DNA from 4 places in the Planococcus sp. APC 3900 genome. Region 4 is predicted to be linked to each of the others. Evidence: riboswitches for the same ligand, from Rfam matches in the RefSeq annotation. Region 4 holds a riboswitch; each other region holds the start of a gene.
The links. A riboswitch is a leader RNA that binds a small molecule or an ion and turns the genes downstream of it on or off. The one in region 4 is predicted to bind cobalamin.
Positions count from the first base shown of each region.

Region 1: linked by a shared signal. The riboswitch ahead of QMA04_RS01005 (acyl-CoA thioesterase) and the one ahead of QMA04_RS07040 (hypothetical protein) in region 4 are both predicted to bind cobalamin.
Region 2: linked by a shared signal. The riboswitch ahead of QMA04_RS03740 (ABC transporter substrate-binding protein) and the one ahead of QMA04_RS07040 (hypothetical protein) in region 4 are both predicted to bind cobalamin.
Region 3: linked by a shared signal. The riboswitch ahead of cobT (nicotinate-nucleotide--dimethylbenzimidazole phosphoribosyltransferase) and the one ahead of QMA04_RS07040 (hypothetical protein) in region 4 are both predicted to bind cobalamin.

Region 1 is NZ_JASDCT010000001.1:206,676-211,293, forward strand. Features, by position in the region: gene QMA04_RS00995 (MFS transporter) at 1-542, opposite strand, end outside; gene QMA04_RS01000 (PAS domain S-box protein) at 783-1,562, shown strand; cobalamin riboswitch at 1,672-1,850, shown strand; gene QMA04_RS01005 (acyl-CoA thioesterase) at 2,003-2,488, shown strand; partial or broken gene QMA04_RS01010 (ribonucleotide reductase N-terminal alpha domain-containing protein) at 2,490-4,112, shown strand; gene QMA04_RS01015 (GIY-YIG nuclease family protein) at 4,236-4,618, shown strand, end outside.
Region 2 is NZ_JASDCT010000001.1:744,911-749,528, forward strand. Features, by position in the region: gene argS (arginine--tRNA ligase) at 1-1,109, shown strand, start outside; cobalamin riboswitch at 1,202-1,388, shown strand; gene QMA04_RS03740 (ABC transporter substrate-binding protein) at 1,872-2,849, shown strand; gene QMA04_RS03745 (FecCD family ABC transporter permease) at 2,842-3,834, shown strand; gene QMA04_RS03750 (adenosylcobinamide amidohydrolase) at 3,837-4,618, shown strand, end outside.
Region 3 is NZ_JASDCT010000001.1:310,910-315,527, forward strand. Features, by position in the region: gene QMA04_RS01560 (hypothetical protein) at 1-361, shown strand, start outside; gene QMA04_RS01565 (ABC transporter ATP-binding protein) at 469-1,353, shown strand; gene QMA04_RS01570 (ABC transporter permease) at 1,356-2,564, shown strand; cobalamin riboswitch at 2,624-2,798, shown strand; gene cobT (nicotinate-nucleotide--dimethylbenzimidazole phosphoribosyltransferase) at 2,885-3,934, shown strand; gene bluB (5,6-dimethylbenzimidazole synthase) at 3,953-4,594, shown strand.
Region 4 is NZ_JASDCT010000003.1:42,417-47,034, reverse strand. Features, by position in the region: gene QMA04_RS07050 (arylamine N-acetyltransferase family protein) at 1-617, shown strand, start outside; gene QMA04_RS07045 (ABC transporter substrate-binding protein) at 678-1,613, opposite strand; gene QMA04_RS07040 (hypothetical protein) at 1,613-2,158, opposite strand; cobalamin riboswitch at 2,327-2,525, opposite strand; gene QMA04_RS07035 (HNH endonuclease) at 2,580-3,530, opposite strand; gene QMA04_RS07030 (cytochrome c oxidase assembly protein) at 3,826-4,611, opposite strand.

The DNA.
Region 1 (4,618 bases), on a different contig from region 4:
ACAATGATGATGATTCCTAAAATCAGCCATGAACTGCGCCAGCCGAATGACTCGATCAGCCAAACGTTCAGCAGGGGAAAAGCGGCAGAACTGACTAAGCCGCCGATTGCGGCAATGCTGATGGCGCGGCCCCGTTTTTTGACAAACCATTGCGGAATGAGTGAGCTTGATATAAGTGCCATAGAGCCTTGGCCCAACAAGCGAATAAAAAAGAAGCCGATAAACAGCATGACGAGACTTGTTACGAAGCTGTTGAAAAAGCAGGCGACGGCAAGGGCGACGGATACGGCAACGGCCATTTTACGTGAGCCGTTTCGGTCAATCAGGCGCCCGACGAAAAACAACAGGAATCCTGCCGTCAATGTCGCAGCCGAGTAGATACCGGAAACCGTGGAACGGCTCCAGCCAAAATCTTCTATATAATAATCGATAAAAATTGAATTCGAATAAGTTTGTCCGGGACCAGAGAAAAATTGAGACAAGGCCGCGATCGCGATAATGACCCAGCCGTAGTGAAAAGCGTTTCCTGTTACTTGTTTCATCGTGCATCTCCAATAACTCTAACCTTAAGGTAGCGTATTTCCAAAAACGGCATCTAAAAATATGTTAAAATCACAGCTTATTATCATAACATAATATTTTTCCTTTACAAGATTTGAAATAGAACTGTAAAGAAAAGAATCATTCAGAAATCTTGAGGCTTTTGCCGCGACTGAAAGTTTTTCTGAAAAAGTGTAGAATAGAGGAACTGGCAGTTTCTTAGTCAAAAGGAGTGAAAGAAAATGCTAAATGCAGTACCTGAAAGACCCTTGGGCATTAAAGAAAAAGAAGAAATTTACCAACAAATCACGGAGTATTCCGATGAAACAACCATTATTCATTCGAATCAGAAAGTCTTATATATAAATCAGCCCGGATCGGAATTCTTCAAAGCCGATAAGGATACGCTTATCGGTGCAAACATCGTGGATGTGTTTACGGATGATTACAAAGAATTCATTGCGAAACGCATCCGTACAGGCATGGAGGATCGCACCATTGGAGAATTGGTTGAGACTACTGTTAAGCGTTTTGACGGAACTCAAGCCGATGTCGAACTGTATTGCTACCCGGTCCAATATGGAGAAACGGTCGCAATCCAGTCCACTATCCGCGACATTACGACGCAGAAGAAAACTGAACGAGATCTAATGCAATTAAAAAATGAGATATCAACTCCCATCGTGCCGATTATTGATGGCTTGGCAGTTTTGCCGCTCGTAGGTTCAGTAGATGGGGATCGCAGCCATCTGCTTCTTGATATCATTCCGCAAAAAATTCAAGGAGAAAATCTGCATTGCCTTATTATTGACGTGTCCGGCATCTACAATATTGATAATGTCGTGGCAGAATTTCTTTATAGAATCGACCACATTATGCGCTTGCTCGGAATCAAACTGATTTTCACGGGAATCCGTCCCGAACTCGCATTAAAAGCGATTGAAGCGCGTGTGGACTTTAGCCAATTGACGACGATGGGCACGGTGAAACAAGCCTTGAAGCGTTATTTGACGACTGACTGAAACTTTGACTTAACGGCAGGAATGAAGAAGTTCTTGTCAAAGGCAATAAAGTGATTTATAGTGTATGAATACAATATTTAGTGATTGATTAAAATTATTCACTATATATAGTAGAACCGATAACGAAGGTGCCTGAAAAGGCTTAATAGGGAATCCGGTGAAATTCCGGAGCTGTTCCCGCAACTGTAAGTGCAGACGAACTATCGCAATCCACTGTCCAACGGACGGGAAGGAGATAGCAGAGGATGACGCACAAGCCAGGAGACCTGCCTTCGTTATGAGTTTATGATCTTCTCCGGGAGCTGAGAGGGATAACGAAGGTATTATGCATGGGATAGCTGTATTCTGCTTCCCATCCGATATTCTGCGTATCTAAACCCCATCCTCCCTGAGAGGATGGGGTTTTTTCTTGTATATCAGAGATGGAGGAATGGATACTCATGACAAAACCATTAGCAGCAGGGGTGGCCAGAACCATTCAGACACGATTGGTCCTACCCCCGGACACCAACCACATGGGGACCATATTCGGCGGCACCGTATTGGCGTACATAGATGAAATCGCCGCCATTACAGCCATGAGGCATAGCGGAAAAGCAGTTGTGACCGCTTCGATCGATACGGTGAATTTCCTATCTTCGGCAAAAGTTGGGGATATCCTTATTTTGGAGGGAGTGGTGATCTCAACAGGCAGAACATCTATGGAAGTGTATGTTAAAGCTGAATGCCAACAAATCGAAACAGGCACAAGGAGTTTGACGACTACAGCCATTCTGACAATGGTGGCAGTCGACAGCGATGGCAAGCCGACACCGGTGAGCGGTGTAGTTCCGGAAACGGCTGCCGAAGAAAAACTATTTAAAAGCGCCCAAGATCGCAAAGAGCGCCGCATGAAAGTGAACGAATACGCAAAGGAGTTGTGTTGATATGAACATGAAAATCGAAGAAACAGAAATAAAGACAGTGGAAAGAGCGCTGCAGCGGGCAACAGATGTATATGGACTAGATACGCGAGAACTATTGGAGCGGACAGCGAACTTAGCTGAGCAGGCAAAAGGAGAGCAGTCCTTGTTGTATGCGCTGAACCGTATCACGATGGACGAGCCTGATTGGACGTACACCGCAGCAGAATTGTATGCTGGCGACTTATACAAAAAAGCTGGAGACAGCCGCAACTTTTCCGCTTCCCAGAAATATGGCGACTTCTATCGCCTTATTGAAAAGCTGACAGGGATCGGCATTTATTCAGGAGAGCTTCTTGCGGCTTATTCGAAAGAGGAAATCATCTTATTGGGTGAGGACATCGAACCGGAACGGGATCTTTTGTTCAACTACATCGGCTTGTTCCTGTTGGCTGACCGCTACTTAGCAAAAGACTATGAAGGAAGATTATATGAGCTTCCGCAGGAGCGTTTTCTTGTCATTGCGATGACGTTGATGCAAAACGAACCAAAAGAGCATCGCCTCGAGTTGGTGAAAGAAGCTTACTGGGCAATGAGCCAGCTGTATATGACAGTAGCCACGCCGACTTTATCGAATGCCGGTAAAAGTTTCGGACAATTGTCCTCCTGTTTTATTGATACTGTCGATGATTCACTGGACGGCATCTATCTGAACAACTGGGATATCGCACGCCTCAGCAAAGACGGCGGTGGCATCGGGATCTATTACGGGAAAGTTCGGGCTTTAGGATCGGATATCAAAAAATTCAAAGGCAATTCTTCAGGAGTTGTGCCATGGATCCGTTTGGTCAACGATACAGCGGTCAGTGTCGATCAGCTCGGACAGCGCCAAGGTGCAGTGGCGATTTATTTGGATGTCTTCCACAAAGACATCATGAACGGATTCCTGGATTTGAAAACCAATAATGGCGACGAGCGCCGCAAAGCGCACGATATTTTCACCGGCGTGTCGATTCCGGACCTGTTTATGGAGCGGCTGCAGGAAAAAGACGAAAACGGCCGCAGCATCGGCGAATGGCATACGTTCTGTCCGCATCAGATTAAGCAAGTGATGGGCTGGACAGATAAAAACGGCAATGCGCTTGGGCTTGAAGATTTTTACGATGAAACCGGTGAAAAATACTTCAGCGACAAATACCAGGAAGCTGTGGATCATCCATTATTGCCGCGCAAAACCTACCGCGCGATGGAAATCATGGCACGCATCATGGTGTCGCAGCTGGAAACCGGCACACCTTATATGTTCTACCGGGACGAGGTCAACCGCCAGAACCCGAACAAGCACACAAGAGGAAGAGGGCTGACGTCGATTTACTGCAGTAATTTGTGTACGGAAATCATGCAGAACATGTCAGCGACAACCATCATGAAAGAATATACGGATGAAGACGGCAACCTTGTCATGGTCCGCAAACCGGGTGATTTCGTTGTCTGTAATTTGTCTTCCATCAACTTGCCAAGAGCGGTCAAGGCGGACGTGTTGGAGCGGGTGATACGGGTTCAGGTGCGCATGCTGGATAACGTCATCGACCTAAATACGATTTCCGTCGGACAGGCCGATGCCACGAATAAAAAATATCGCGCCATTGAGTATCCAGTGGCTTAAGGGGGTAACCCTTTAAGAAAACCCTGTTAAACGGGGAAACTCTCAGACGAGACAATCCCGTGCTAAATTATCTCAATTGAATCTAAAGGAAAGGAGGACAAAATAATGAAGGGAATTTATTCGATTTTAAATAACGTAACGGGTAAGTATTATATCGGAGAAACTGTAAATTTAAATAGGCGGAAAATTTGTCACTTTTCTGAACTAAGAAAAAATAGACACAAAAACGATCACCTTCAAAAAAGTTTTAATAAGTACGGAGAAGAAGCTTTTGTTTTCACTGTAATAGAAGAAAATGAAAAGTTCACCCAAGAAGAACTTTATACTCTTGAGGCATATTATGTCATGAAATATAACAGTTTTGCTCACGGATATAACTTAACTTTAGGTGGTACAGGAACAAAAGGTCGGCTATTTTCTGAAGCAGAGCGAAGACTCAAATCAGAAAAAATGACAGGAAGTGGAAACCATTTTTATGGGAGAAGCCA
Region 2 (4,618 bases), on a different contig from region 4:
ATTTTGAAGCACTTGGCCAAGGCGACAGCATGCCGGAAGATGGCTACCGCGGACAGGATATTAAAGATATTGCGGACGCGTTGGTACAGGAACATGGCGACAAATTTGTCAGCATGACTCATGAAGAGCGTTTTGAAGAATTCCGCCAGCACGGATTGAAAGTGGAATTGGCGAAATTGCAGCAGGATCTGGCGGATTTCCGTGTGAAATTCGATGTATGGTATTCTGAATCGTCTCTTTACAAAAACGGCAAGATTGATGAAGCTTTAGCTAAATTGCGTGCCAATGGCCATGTTTTTGAAGAAGACGGAGCAACGTGGTTCCGTTCGACAACGTTCGGTGACGACAAGGACCGTGTTTTGATTAAAAATGACGGTACATATACGTATTTGATGCCCGATATCGCTTACCATGAAGATAAATTGCAGCGTGGCTTCGAAAAGCTCATCAATGTTTGGGGAGCTGATCACCACGGCTATATCCCGCGCATGAAAGCGGCGATTGAAGCACTTGGCTATGACCGCGACACGCTTGAAGTCAGCATCATCCAAATGGTGCAATTGTACAAAGACGGCGAAAAAATGAAGATGAGCAAACGTACGGGTAAAGCAGTAACAATGCGCGAGCTTGTCGAATTGGTCGGCTTGGATGCTGTGCGTTATTTCTTCGCCATGCGTTCCGGCGATACGCATATGGATTTCGATCTGGATTTGGCTGTGTCACAATCCAATGAAAACCCGGTCTTTTATTCGCAATATGCGCATGCCCGCATCTCTTCGATTTTGCGTCAGGCAGAAGAACAGGGATTGACGGTTTCAGAAGACCAGTTGAACTTATTGACTTCTGAAAAAGAAATCGATGTTCTGAAGAAAATCGGTGATTTCCCGCAAGTCATTGCGGATGCAGCCAAGCAGCGTGCACCTCACCGAATCACGACATACATTCATGAATTGGCATCTAATTTCCACAGTTTCTACAATGCCAACAAAGTCTTGGATGCCTCTAACCCGGAATTGACCGGTGCCCGTCTGGCATTGATCATGGCTGTGAAAACAACCTTGGCCAACGCGTTGAAGACAGTCGGCGTCGCAGCTCCGGAAAAAATGTAAGAGACAGACAAACGTTTACGTGTATAATAAAGAGAAACTTCAATCAATGAATCTATCGCTTTTAGAAGCGGGATGAAATGAAGAAACAGAATATGAGAACCATTCATAAAGGTGCTTATGTCTAAGAACATGAGTTAAAAGGGAAGCCGGTTTAATTCCGGCGCGGTCCCGCCACTGTATGTGAGAGGAATCTGCAAAATGCCACTGAAGCAATGCTTTGGGAAGGTGCAGAAACCGAAGACCACAAGCCAGGAGACCTGCCTTTATGACGACACACCCAAACGCCTGCGAGGAAAGGCTGGATGCGCATGCTTTTTTATGGCGTCCTTTCCATCCCCCGCAGTTTGCTGCGGGGGATTTTGTGTTCTCAAGGAGATTTCTTCAAACTTTCTGCATCTGAATCATTTGAGAAATTATTTATATCGTATATAAAAATTGCTAGATAAGTTGAACTAAAGAAACTGGCTTTTACCCAATGCTTCGGACGCTCTGGGTAGAGCGAAGACGATTGCTCCTGCGTAAGCTCGTCGCAGATGAGGTCCCAGGAATGCCTGTTCCCTCATTTGCACCCGCAAGAAGCCAGGCAAAGGACACCTGTCTTCTCGCTTCGCCTAGCCCTTGGCAGCTGGCACCGCGACGTCCTGTCGCGCCGGCTGCATGACCCACATCCTGTGGGCCCGAAAGCGTAGCTGTTTTACGGAATATCGGCTACTACAAATCATTAGTTCAAAAAGCACTACACACAACAAGGGGGATTTATTCATGAAGAAGATTTGGAAGTTTGGTGCAACCGCAGGATTGGCCGCGGTATTGATGGCGGGTTGCGGAGATACGGCGACGCCCGTAGAAGAACAGGATACTGAAACACCGGCGGAACCGCCGACGGAAGTTGCGGATGTAGAATTTCCAGTGACGTTGACGGATGCAGTAGGCGAAGAAGTGGTGATCGAGGAAGAACCGGGAGCCATTGTTTCGATGGTGCCATCAAATACAGAAATCGCTTATGAACTTGGCGTTGGTGACAAATTAGTCGGCGTTTCGGATTTTGATAATTATCCGGAAGAAGCGATGCAAGTTGAAAAGATCGGCGGCCAGGAATTCAATGTGGAAAAAATCATTGGCCTGCAACCGGATTTGGTGCTTGCGCATGAATCGGGATTGGGTGTTGGCGACGCTGGGCTTCAGCAGTTGCGTGACGCTGGACTCGAGGTCTTTGTAGTCAACAATGCCGTCAGCTTTGATGAAGTCTACGATTCCATTACAGTGATCGCACAAGCGACAGGCACCATGGAAGAGGCGGAAAGCATCGTTTCTGAAATGGAAGTCCAAGTGGCGGAAATCGAAGAATTGGCAAGCACAATCGAAGAGCCGAAGACTGTCTTTCTGGAAGTCGGAAGTGAACCCGACATCTACACGACCGGAAAAGGCACGTTCATGGATGAAATGTTGACGCTCATCAACGCTGAAAATATAGCGGGCGATTTGGTAGGCTGGGCAAAAATGGACGCAGAAGCAGTCGTTGCAGCTGATCCAGACGTCATCATCACAACAGAAGGCGGCTATATCGAAGATGCAGTCGACCAAATCAAATCGCGCAATGGATTTGCGGAAGTGACAGCTGTCAAAGAAGATGCTGTCTATAACCTGGATTCGGACATGCTCACCCGTTCAGGCCCACGTTTATCAGAAGGGCTGATGGAAATGGCGAAAGCTGTTTATCCTGAAGTGTTCAATGAGTAAGAATGTACTGGCATACAGCGTCTCGCTGCTGATTTTAGCAGGCGCCATTTTGCTGGGGGTGACGGTCGGAACGGTTTCCATTTCGCCCGTCGTGTTATGGAATCCGTCTTCGGATGAGGCAGCAGCCAATATTTTATGGAATATCCGCATGCCCCGTGTTATTTTAGCCGGGCTTGTCGGAGCGGCACTGGCGATTGCCGGGGCTGCGTTCCAAGGGCTTCTGAAGAACCCATTGGCCGATCCTTACACCCTGGGAGTGTCTTCCGGTGCCTCAGTCGGCGCTGTGATGACGCTCTTTTTTGGCATATCCATCCCATTTTTAGGACCATTCACTTTGCCGGTCATGAGCATGATCGGGGCGTTGCTCACAATGCTCGCCGTGATGAGTTTCGCAAAATTGGTGGATCGCTCCATGAAAATGGAAACCGTCATTTTAACAGGCATCATCTTCAGTTCTTTTCTGGGCTCAATCATCTCCCTGATGATTGCATTGACCGGAGAAGAGCTGCGCCAAATCATCGGCTGGCTGCTGGGCAGTGTGTCGATGCGCGGATGGCCATATGTACGGATGGCGCTGCCGTTTGTTTTGATCGGTTCATTCGTCTTGTGGCTGAAACGCAGAGAATTGAACGCCATGCTGTTTGGTGAAGAACGCGCACAACATTTGGGCGTCGATGTCAGAAAGAGCAAAATGATCATCTTAATCGGCGGTTCGGTACTGACAGGAGCAGCCGTTTCAGTTTCCGGAACCATCGGCTTTGTCGGTCTGGTGGTGCCGCATATGACCCGCTTATTATGGGGATCGGATCATCGCCACGTCCTGCCATTATCGTTCATCAATGGAGCCGCGTTATTGATCATTTGTGACTTGGTGTCGAGAACAATCATCTCACCGACGGAATTGCCGATCGGTGTCATTACCGCATTTATCGGAGCACCGGTATTTGCATTCATCTTTTTCCGGCAACGCAAAGGAGGGGTATGACCATGCTTGAAATAAAAGGAATAACAGGCGGCTATGGCGAGAAGAATATCGTCAACGACGTATCTTTTACTGTCAATAAAGGCTCGATCCTCGGGATTTTGGGACCCAATGGAAGCGGCAAATCTACCTTGATGAAATTGATCAGTGGAGTGCTTCCCGCTGCAGGTGGAGAAGTCCGGATTGACGGCAAACCCATGGCTGATTTTACGGCGAAAGAACTGGCCAGGAAAATGGCGGTCTTGCCTCAATTGCATGCACACGCTTTTGCCCATACGGTTCGTGAAACGGTTTCACTTGGCAGGTATCCGCATCAAAGCGGCTGGTTTTCTTCCTGGTCGGATGAAGACGAAGAAGCTGTTGTGGAAGCGATGGGGTTGATGGACATCAGCCAATATGAACAGACACAAATCGATCGGATGTCGGGCGGCGAACAACAGCGCGTCTTCGTGGCACAGGCTCTGGCACAAGATGCAGGGATCCTGCTTTTGGATGAGCCGACCAACCATCTGGATATCAACCACCAGAAGGAATTGCTCGATACCATCAAAAAGCAGGCCATTGAAAAAGACTTGACGATTGTCTCTATTTTTCATGATATCAACCTGGCTTCCATGTATTGCGATCAATTGCTGCTGATGGATGGAGGAGGGGTCGTCCGGATCGGCGAACCGCATGAAGTGGTTCGGGAACAAGATATTGAAACCGTCTATCATACACGCGTCAGCAACCACCCGCATCCGGAACTGCCTAAACCGCAGATCACTTTATTGCCGGGCGTCGAGCG
Region 3 (4,618 bases), on a different contig from region 4:
GCCGCTGATCCACTTGAATACACTGGCCCAAATCTGTTTCCGCGCTTTTTCCCAGGCATCGGGTCTGCCAAAGCCTGAAATTGTCATTCTCGATGATAAAGCTGTAGAAGGGGTTAGCCAGTCGGGTCGATTCGAGATGGATTTTGATCACAATTACTTTAAAAAAGTAGGGGAAATCAGTTCAGAGCTTGCAAAAGAAAAAAGATTTCGATTGGGCCTTTTGTATGAAAAGAATGCCGAAGAAGAACAAGTGATTGAAAGCTACGAAAAGGCGGTTCTTCTGCACGGAGAATTAACAATTGTCCGCGAAAGCAAACAACTGGATTCAAAAGAAACAGCCATTCAATGGATTACAGACTAAGGAGATGATTTCATGAACAAGCTATTGCAATATGGACTCTTAGCGATTGCGGGTGTACTGGTAGTCGTAGTGTATAAAACATTTTTCTAAAGAGAGGAAGATAGATGATGAACCTGACAATAAACGATGTGAACAAGCATTTCGGACCGTATCATGCAGTAAAGAACTTGTCTTTATCAGTAAGCCAAGGCGAAGCCGTGGGACTGCTGGGACGAAACGGCGCAGGAAAAACGACGACGATCCGGATGATTCTCGGGTTATTGCAGCAGGAAAGCGGAAGCATCGAATGGGGAGGAAAGTCATTCTCACGGAAAGAAGTCAAACTGGGCTATTTGCCTGAGGAAAGAGGGCTTTATCCGAAGATGAACATGATGGACCAACTGGTTTATTTTGGCCAATTGGAAGGCATGAGCAAGCGTGCTGCAAAGCAGGAGGCGATGAAATGGATTGAACGATTGGAAATAAGCCAGTATATCAAAAAAGACACAGGAGATTTATCGAAAGGAAACCAGCAAAAAATTCAATTGATCGCTGCGCTTATGCATGATCCGGATTTGATTATTTTGGATGAACCTTTCAGCGGACTTGATCCTGTTAATGCCCAAATGTTGGAGCAGGTGATAGAAAGTCTGATTCAAGAGAAAAAAACCTTAATCTTCTCAAGCCATCGAATGGAGAGCGTTGAATCATTTTGCGATCGGGTCTATTTGATGAAGCAAGGCGAGGTCGTGCTTTCAGGATCCATCTCGGATATCAAGACCCAATACGGATTTAAGTATGTAAATATCGAATCTACCCAGCCCCTGGAAGAATATTTGATGGGCTTGCAAACTGAGTTTATAAAAAAGGGGAAAGAATATCAATTACAGGTAAAAACCATGGATCAAGGGTTATACCTCATCGAAAAAATAAAAAGCTTGGTTCCGATTCGGAAAATCGGCATCGCCGATCCATCATTAAACCAAATCTTTATTGAAAAGGCAGGGGATTGAGATTGAGAAATTTTTATCTGGTCTTTAAACAATCTTTTCGGGAAAGAGTGACTTCGAAGTCCTACCTTACGACAACGTTTGCGTTGATTCTGATTTCCATATTCGCCATTTCATTGCCCAGCATCTTGGAGAATTTTGCGGATCCGAAAGAAGAAATGGTGGTTGTATCCAATGCCGCCGATATAACTGTCTCGGAACTGGAAAAGCAATTGACCGATTGGGAGTGGAAAGAAGGGGCACAACAGCAGATAGAATCTTTGAAAAAAGAAGCGCAGGAAGGAAAAATTGCTGGCTTATACCTAATTGATGACAATGCCAGCAATTATTCTGTGACCTATTTTTCCAAATCGAATGACGTCGCTTTAAATTCGTCTCTGTCCCAGTATCTTCAGGCGAAGAATACGCAAAGAATTGCCGATAGCAACGGTATGTCGGAAGCGGATCAACAGTCCTTGTTCGTTCCGGTTGCCATGGAAAAAGGACAATTCACTTCAGAGAATGAAGTATCGGTGTTTGTGATTTACTTGATGCTGATGTTCATTTTGATGGCAGTTATGATGTATGGCACAACGATTGCAACCGGCGTCGCCTCAGAAAAAGCTTCACGGGTCATGGAAGTAATGGTGACAAAAGTAAACCCGCTGGCGATGATTTTCGGTAAAATATTCGGAATCGCTTTAGCAAGCCTCATGCAGTTCGCCGCTTTCTTTGGATCTGTTGCGTTGTACTTGAAATCAGGGCTTGTGGAACCCGCACAAAGTTTAGGGAATTTTGACTTGAATCTATCGGCGCTGACAGCCGAGCATTGCGTGTACTTCTTCATCTTCTTTTTATTGGGGTATTTATTATATGCTTCTCTATATGCGGTGTTCGGTTCCATGGTCAGCCGTCCTGAAGAACTGAACGGAACGACGATGCCAATTTCTATTCTCTTGATGGTCAGTGCTTTCTCGGGAATCCTTTTTGTCATGGATGACCCTGCATCAACGCTATCCAAGTTCATGGCAACATTTCCGTTTACCTCACCATTCAATATGATTATTCTGATCATGAAAGACGCTGCATCATTTGGGGAAATCGCTCTATCCATCGGCTTGCTGGTGATCACCACCTTTGCATTCGGTTATTTTGCAGCAAAAGTCTATCCGAAAGGCATCCTTCACTTCGGAGAAAATTTGAAACTGCGTCAGCTTATTATGAGGAAGTCATAAATTGCTTCTCTGGTTGTGTTTGCAAAAACGCGCTTTTGCGGTAAGCTAAATGAAAGAATAATTGAATAACCGTAACAGGTGCCCTTCGGGGAGAATAGGGAATGAAGTGAAAATCTTCAGCGGTCCCGCCACTGTAACGGGGAGTTTTACAGATTTGCCACTGGAGATTGGTCCGGGAAGGCCTGTAAAACGGTGATCCGGAGCCAGGAGACCTGCCTGCTTACGTTCTGCTGATAGATCATGGAAAAGTCTTTAGTTTATTTGTTCACGCAAATAAACTGGAGGCTTTTTCTTTTTAATTCAGAAAGGGGAAGAGAAAGATGAATTTATTGCAGCAAACAATGGAGCGTATTCAAGGGTTGGACCAGGAAATGGTGGGAAAAGCGCGGGAGCGTGTGGACAGCCTGATCAAGCCGCCGCACAGTCTCGGCAAGCTGGAAGAGCTCGCTGTGCAATTGGCTGGAATTTCGGGAGAATTGTATCCAGAGTTTGATCGAAAAGCGATTATCGTGATGGCTGCCGACCACGGCGTTTATGAGGAAGGGATTTCTTCCAACCCGCAGGAAGTGACATATGCGCAAACGATGTTCATCGCAAAAGGCATCACCGGAGTCGGAGTTTTGGCGAAAACAGCGGGAGCGGAAGTGGTCACCGTCGACATCGGCGTTAAAGGAGACTTTCCGAATGATGCAGGGGTGATCGGCCGGAAAATCAGGCAAGGCGCAGGCAATATTGCGACAGGGCCGGCGATGACGATAGAAGAAGCGATCCGCTCGCTGGAAACGGGGATTGCCATTGCAGAAGCGGAAATCCAAAAAGGCGCCAATCTGCTGGGGACCGGCGAAATGGGCATCGGCAACACCACGCCAAGCACCGCCATTTTATCGGTGCTTGGAAACATTCCATCTGAAGAGATTACCGGCAAAGGTGCAGGAGTCGGCAGTGGAGGAATCTCGCATAAAGCCCAAGTCATTAAGAAAGCGATTGAAACGAACCGGCCGGATAAAGACAATGCCATCGACGTTTTGGCCAAAGTCGGTGGACTGGAAATCGGCGGCATGGCAGGTGTCATGATCGGAGCGGCAGCAAACCGCGTGCCGGTTGTACTGGATGGGTACATCTCCACCATTGCGGCGCTGATAGCGGTGTCGATCGAACCGAAAGTGAAACATTACCTGATTGCTTCGCATGCAAGCGCTGAACCGGGCGGGAAAAAAGCAAGTGAATTGCTGGGCATCCAGCCGGTGCTGCATATGGAGATGTGTTTAGGTGAAGGGTCGGGCGCCGCTTTAGCATTCCCACTTGTAGATGCGGCCTGCCGGATAATGAAAGAAATGGCCACGTTTTCGGAAGTTGGCCTTAAGATTTGATGAAGAGAGGAGAAAAAGATGTTTACTGAAGAAGAAAAAAGAGGTGTATATAAAGCAATTTACACTAGAAGAGATATTCGCAGCTTTTTGCCGACGCCTGTCCCGGAAGAACTGATCACCACTATTCTGGAGGCTGCACACCATGCGCCGTCCGTAGGATTCATGCAACCCTGGAATTTCATTATCGTATCTTCATCTGAAACAAAAGAAAAGCTGGCCTGGGCCGCAGATAAGGAGCGGCGGGCACTGGCCATTCATTACGAAGGGGAGAAAGAAAACAAGTTTCTCGGATTGAAAGTAGAAGGCATAAAGCAGGCGCCCGTAACGATTTGTGTAACTTGTGATCCGACAAGAGGCGGCTCTCATGTCCTGGGGCGCAATTCCATTCCTGAAACAGACGCCTTATCCACGGCCTGTGCCATCCAAAATATGTGGTTGGCTGCCTGTGCAGAAGGCTTAGCGATGGGCTGGGTAAGCTTCTATAAGAAAAACGACGTCCGGGACATCCTGGACATTCCGCCGCATATCGATCCGATCGCCCTTCTGTCGCTCGGTTATACGGAAGATTATCCTGATAAGCCAATTCTGGAAGCAGCGGGATGGGAAAAAAGACGTTCGTTAAAAAACCTGGTTTTTGAGGATATATGGAGTGGGAATTAGAGCTTTTATAAGTAATGAAACAGC
Region 4 (4,618 bases):
TTGAAAGCATTTATGAAAAAGTAGTTATTCAGCATCGCGGCGGTTATTGCTATGAATTGAATGGCTTGTTTCACTGGCTGTTGAACGAGTTGGGATTCGATGCGAAATTGATTTCCGCCACTGTTCAAAAACCTGATGGCACGTGGTCTAAAGCCGACACCCACGCGGCCATCTTAGTGGAGCTTGATACGCTTTACTTGGTGGATGCAGGTTTTGGAGATTCGACCATCAGCCCCATCCCTCTTGGCGGTGAACGGCATACCGACCACAGCGGCACTTACCGGGTAGAACAAGTGGATGATGTATATTATGACTTGATCCGGGAAAATGATGAAACAGAAAAAGTGCTGTACCGGTTTTCTACAGAAGAAAAACGATTGGCCGATTTTCATGAGGGCTGTGTCTTTAACCAGGTTTCAGAAGATTCCCCTTTCACCCATGACGATCTTGTTACACGTGCGACGCCGGATGGCCGGATCACATTGTCCGGCAGCCAACTGACACGCTCTGAAAACGGCAAGAAAGATAAAACGGAACTGTCGGCCGATGAAAAAAAGAAAGTGTTGAAAGAAGAATTCGGCATCAATCAAGAGGCACTCGAAAAGCAGTTGTATTAGTTTAAGCGATAGAACAAAAAGGTCCCCGCTCAGCAAAATAGGAGCGGGGATCTTTTTGTTCTATTTAAATGCTTCCGGATAAACGGTTTTGGCTACCAGTTCAACCGCATCGCCGATTCTTGGTCCCGGACGTGAAGTGATATCGGAATCCAGGAAAAAGACCTGATCGTTCTGAACGGCTTCAATGCTGTTCCACCCTTCACGTGCTTTAATTTCTTCAACGGGATTTTCCGTGTAAGAAACTGTTGTCGCAATGATTTCCGGGTTCCGTTGAATGACTTCTTCTTCAGAAATCTGTGGCCATCCTTCCAGATCGCCGAACAGGTTTTCAACATTGGCATGATCTAATATTTCCTGCTGGAACGTTTTTTGGCCGGTGGTGTAGATTTCAGGAGATGGGCTGATTTCAACATACAGTTGCCTTTTCTCTTCTACGTCGGACACTTTCTCCTGAACTTCCTCAATTTGCTGTTGGATGGAGCCAATTACTGCTTCCCCTTTATCTTCAAGGCCCATGACCGTAGAAATCTGTTCGATGTCGCCGTAGACATCTTCAAAGGATTCAGCCGATTCGATAACAAAAACTTGGATGCCTGCAGCTTCTAATTCTTCGTAGCCCGTAGGCCCACCTGTTGAATAGCCGATGACAACATCTGGATCCAATTCAATGATGCGCTCTGCATTAAAAACCACAGAATCGGACACACGTTCAACTTCAGCTGCTTCAGCTGGATAATTATCATAATCCGTAGCGCCAATAATTTTTTCTCCTGCTCCGATTTCATAGAGGATTTCGGTGTTGCTCGGTATTAATGACACGACAGTGGCAGGCACTTCCTCAAATTTCAATTCGTTATCCAAATCATCTGTTACCGTATAACTTGTTTGCTTTTCAGATTCGCTTGCTGTTTCTGTGTCGGATGTTTCCGATTGGCATGCGGTGAGTGTGAATGCTAATGCTCCAATGGATAGGTATTTAAAATAAGTAATTTTCATTAATTGTTGGCCACTTCTTTCTTTTTGGGTCTAGTTGGATAGGATTTGCTGATAAACGGAATTTCTTCTACTCCCTGCTGCTGATTGACATAGACAGCCATCGTAAACAGCAGGTTCGCCAATAGATTTGCATAATCAAAGAGGATTTCCGGTACATCCCGTTCCAGGCTGACCTTATGCAAAGCACGGACAGATTTTTTCGCTTCGCTCCGGCATACATGCAACACACAAGCTGCTTGAGTCCCTTGCGGCAAGACAAAATTACCGATTTTCTCACCAATAAAGTTTACATAATAATCATACATAGCACTTAACTCATTCAAATCTTCTTCATTAACTGCTAGCTTCCCTCGGACTGAACCATTCAGATGATAAACCTTTGGCTGGAGAATCTGCAGATCCCGTTGAACAGCCTCCACTTCTTTTACCAGCGACAACGCTTCGCCAATACGTGTCGTCAGTGAATCCGTTCTGATTTCAAAGTCGACGGTCGCAGCTGATTCGCGCATAAACGGATAACACAAGTAACGCATGTCTTTCTTCATCTTTTCACCTCTTTTTTTATGTGGGTGAAAATCACTGCATTGAACGCTCCCGAAAACAACAAAAAGCCGCCCTCAAAAAGAGGGCGGCGCCATAGCTATTCAGAGACATACTCCAGCAGTCAAAAATAGAAAGGTTGCCGTATGATTCCCTTATCTTCCGAAGAGTAAAAATACGTTCAAAAAAAGGTAGGTCTCCTGGCTTGTGCATCGTTTTACTCTAAGAACCTTCCCGTTCAATTGACATAGGTCGTTTGAACAGTGGCATTTTCTTATTTCATACGCACTTACAGTTGCGGAAACAGCCCCGGAATCTAACCGGGTTCCCTGTTATGCTGACGAATCAGCACCTTTTTTCTGCATGATTATTCACTTGTTTTCAGTGTAGCACAGTTCAGACAACCAAAGACATAACAAAATTCAATTATTCCTGGTTTGTCATCAATTTCACTTTTCTTGGCTCTGCAAAAACAATTCGTTTATGCCATCTTAAATAAGGCGCATGCTCGGCTGACACGGGAACCTTCAAGTTTTTCCGCAATCTGTAGACTGGATAGTCTTCCTCCGGAATACGGCTTGAAATGTGGAGGCGGCCGCCTCCGGTGAATGCGATATAGCCTGCAGAATAAAGCGATGCATGGTTGGCGCAAAGCAAAATGCCGTTGAACGGATCCAAACGCTCTGAATCTGAACTGTCTTTCCACGGTTTCGCATGGGTCGCTGTCAGCACCTCTTCAATGGCGATGCCGCAAATCGGACATTCCCCGTTCCAAAGCGGCAACAGGCTTTCCCGGAACTGCTCTTTGCCTCTGCGCATTTTCGTTTTGATTTCCAGTTCAGCTTCTGCGATCAGGCTAAGCAATGGATTATGCGCGGTCTTTTTAATCACTTCCATCGATAATTCCAACTGCTCCATTTCCAACGTAAAAACATTCAAAGAACTGATCAATTCCAGAAATTTCATCGCCAGCTCTTCGTTGCAGGGATAGAGATAGCCTGAATTGCCGTTGGCATCTTCCTGAAAAGCCGAGTATTTAGTTGGCAGCAACGGCTCGATTTCCTGAAAAGACCCCTTGATCGATAACGGAACATCCAATTCGCGATAAGCTGTGCGTGCGATAAATGCAGGTTCGCTGCCTCCCTGCTCATCTGCCTGCTTCGGTTTTGTGCCTTTATGGAAATCTTCCCGTACCCGGCTGATCGCCACTAAAAATCCTTTGACGTAATGAAAGACGAGATCGCCTTTTTTCAATTCCTGCATGCGGTTCCAAGAATGGGGCACCATGCCTGATTTGTCGACTTGCGGCGTCCAAAGAATACCCGCCGCACATTCTTCCTGATACGTATCTCCTTGCATAACAATATAACTATTCATGAATTGCCTCCTAATAATGGTGATGCTCAAATTCATTCGATTTTATGTAATGGTGCAGATTATTCGAATCCAAACGCTTACCTCTAGTTTAACCCAAAACAAGAGCTTTTGCCGGGGAAAAAAGAAAAGCGAAGGCAGCCGTTTAGCTCTGACAGGCATAAGACGCACTGGCGAAGCGGCGCTCTTTGCCGCACAGCCAGAGTGGCTTATGACCCGAGGAGCTGGCCGCTGGAGCTAGACACCAGGAAAAGCCGAAGTGGCCGTGAAGCCCTAATTAGCATGGGAAACGTTACCGCTATCCTTCTTCCACCGACTCACTTTTCCGAGGTGCCGTCGCTTTATACCATTGGTAGCAAAGAATGATGATGAGGACCAACTCGACGAAATCGCCCCCATAGTACATCACCTGCCCTCCTGCCTCCCCTTGATCTCCCGGTACACCAGCCGGCGGATCTGCATAGATTCTTTTAGCCAAAATTTTGTGTGCGGCCAATGAGACGATGAGAATAATTGAACGGAAAAGAAAACTGAGTCGGTGAGCTGTAATATCGATGTAAATGATGGATGCCGTAAACAGGTAGCCCGCCAAAAATACGTGTAGATGGACGATCAGGTAAACAATTGAGGATTGGTGCATCCATTCAAACAAACTGGTCAGGTATAATACATACAACCCACCAATATTTAGAATCAGCGCAGTAATGGGATTGCTCAACAGCTGAAATGGCTTGCTTTTCAGTAGCCAGGATACTTTTCTCGCTAATGGAACAGGCAACGACCTCAAGAGCAGCTTCATCGGCATCGCAAGAACCAACAAGAGCGGTGCCAGCATGCCAAGCAATAGATGGGTCCACATATGGCCAACGAAATTTCCCTGTGCAAATTCCGCCAGCGGACCTGTAATGACCAGAGCAATAGAAAAAATACCGAAGCCCCATAAAAAACAGCGGTACAGCGGCCATGGCCTGAATTTCAGGCTCGTTAAAGCAGCGGCTAATGGGTAAAATAAAAATGCCAAAAACAGCACTACAATGACCATGGCTTCCAGACTGTCCATTCCTTGTTGCATATCGTGTTCCACCAATACA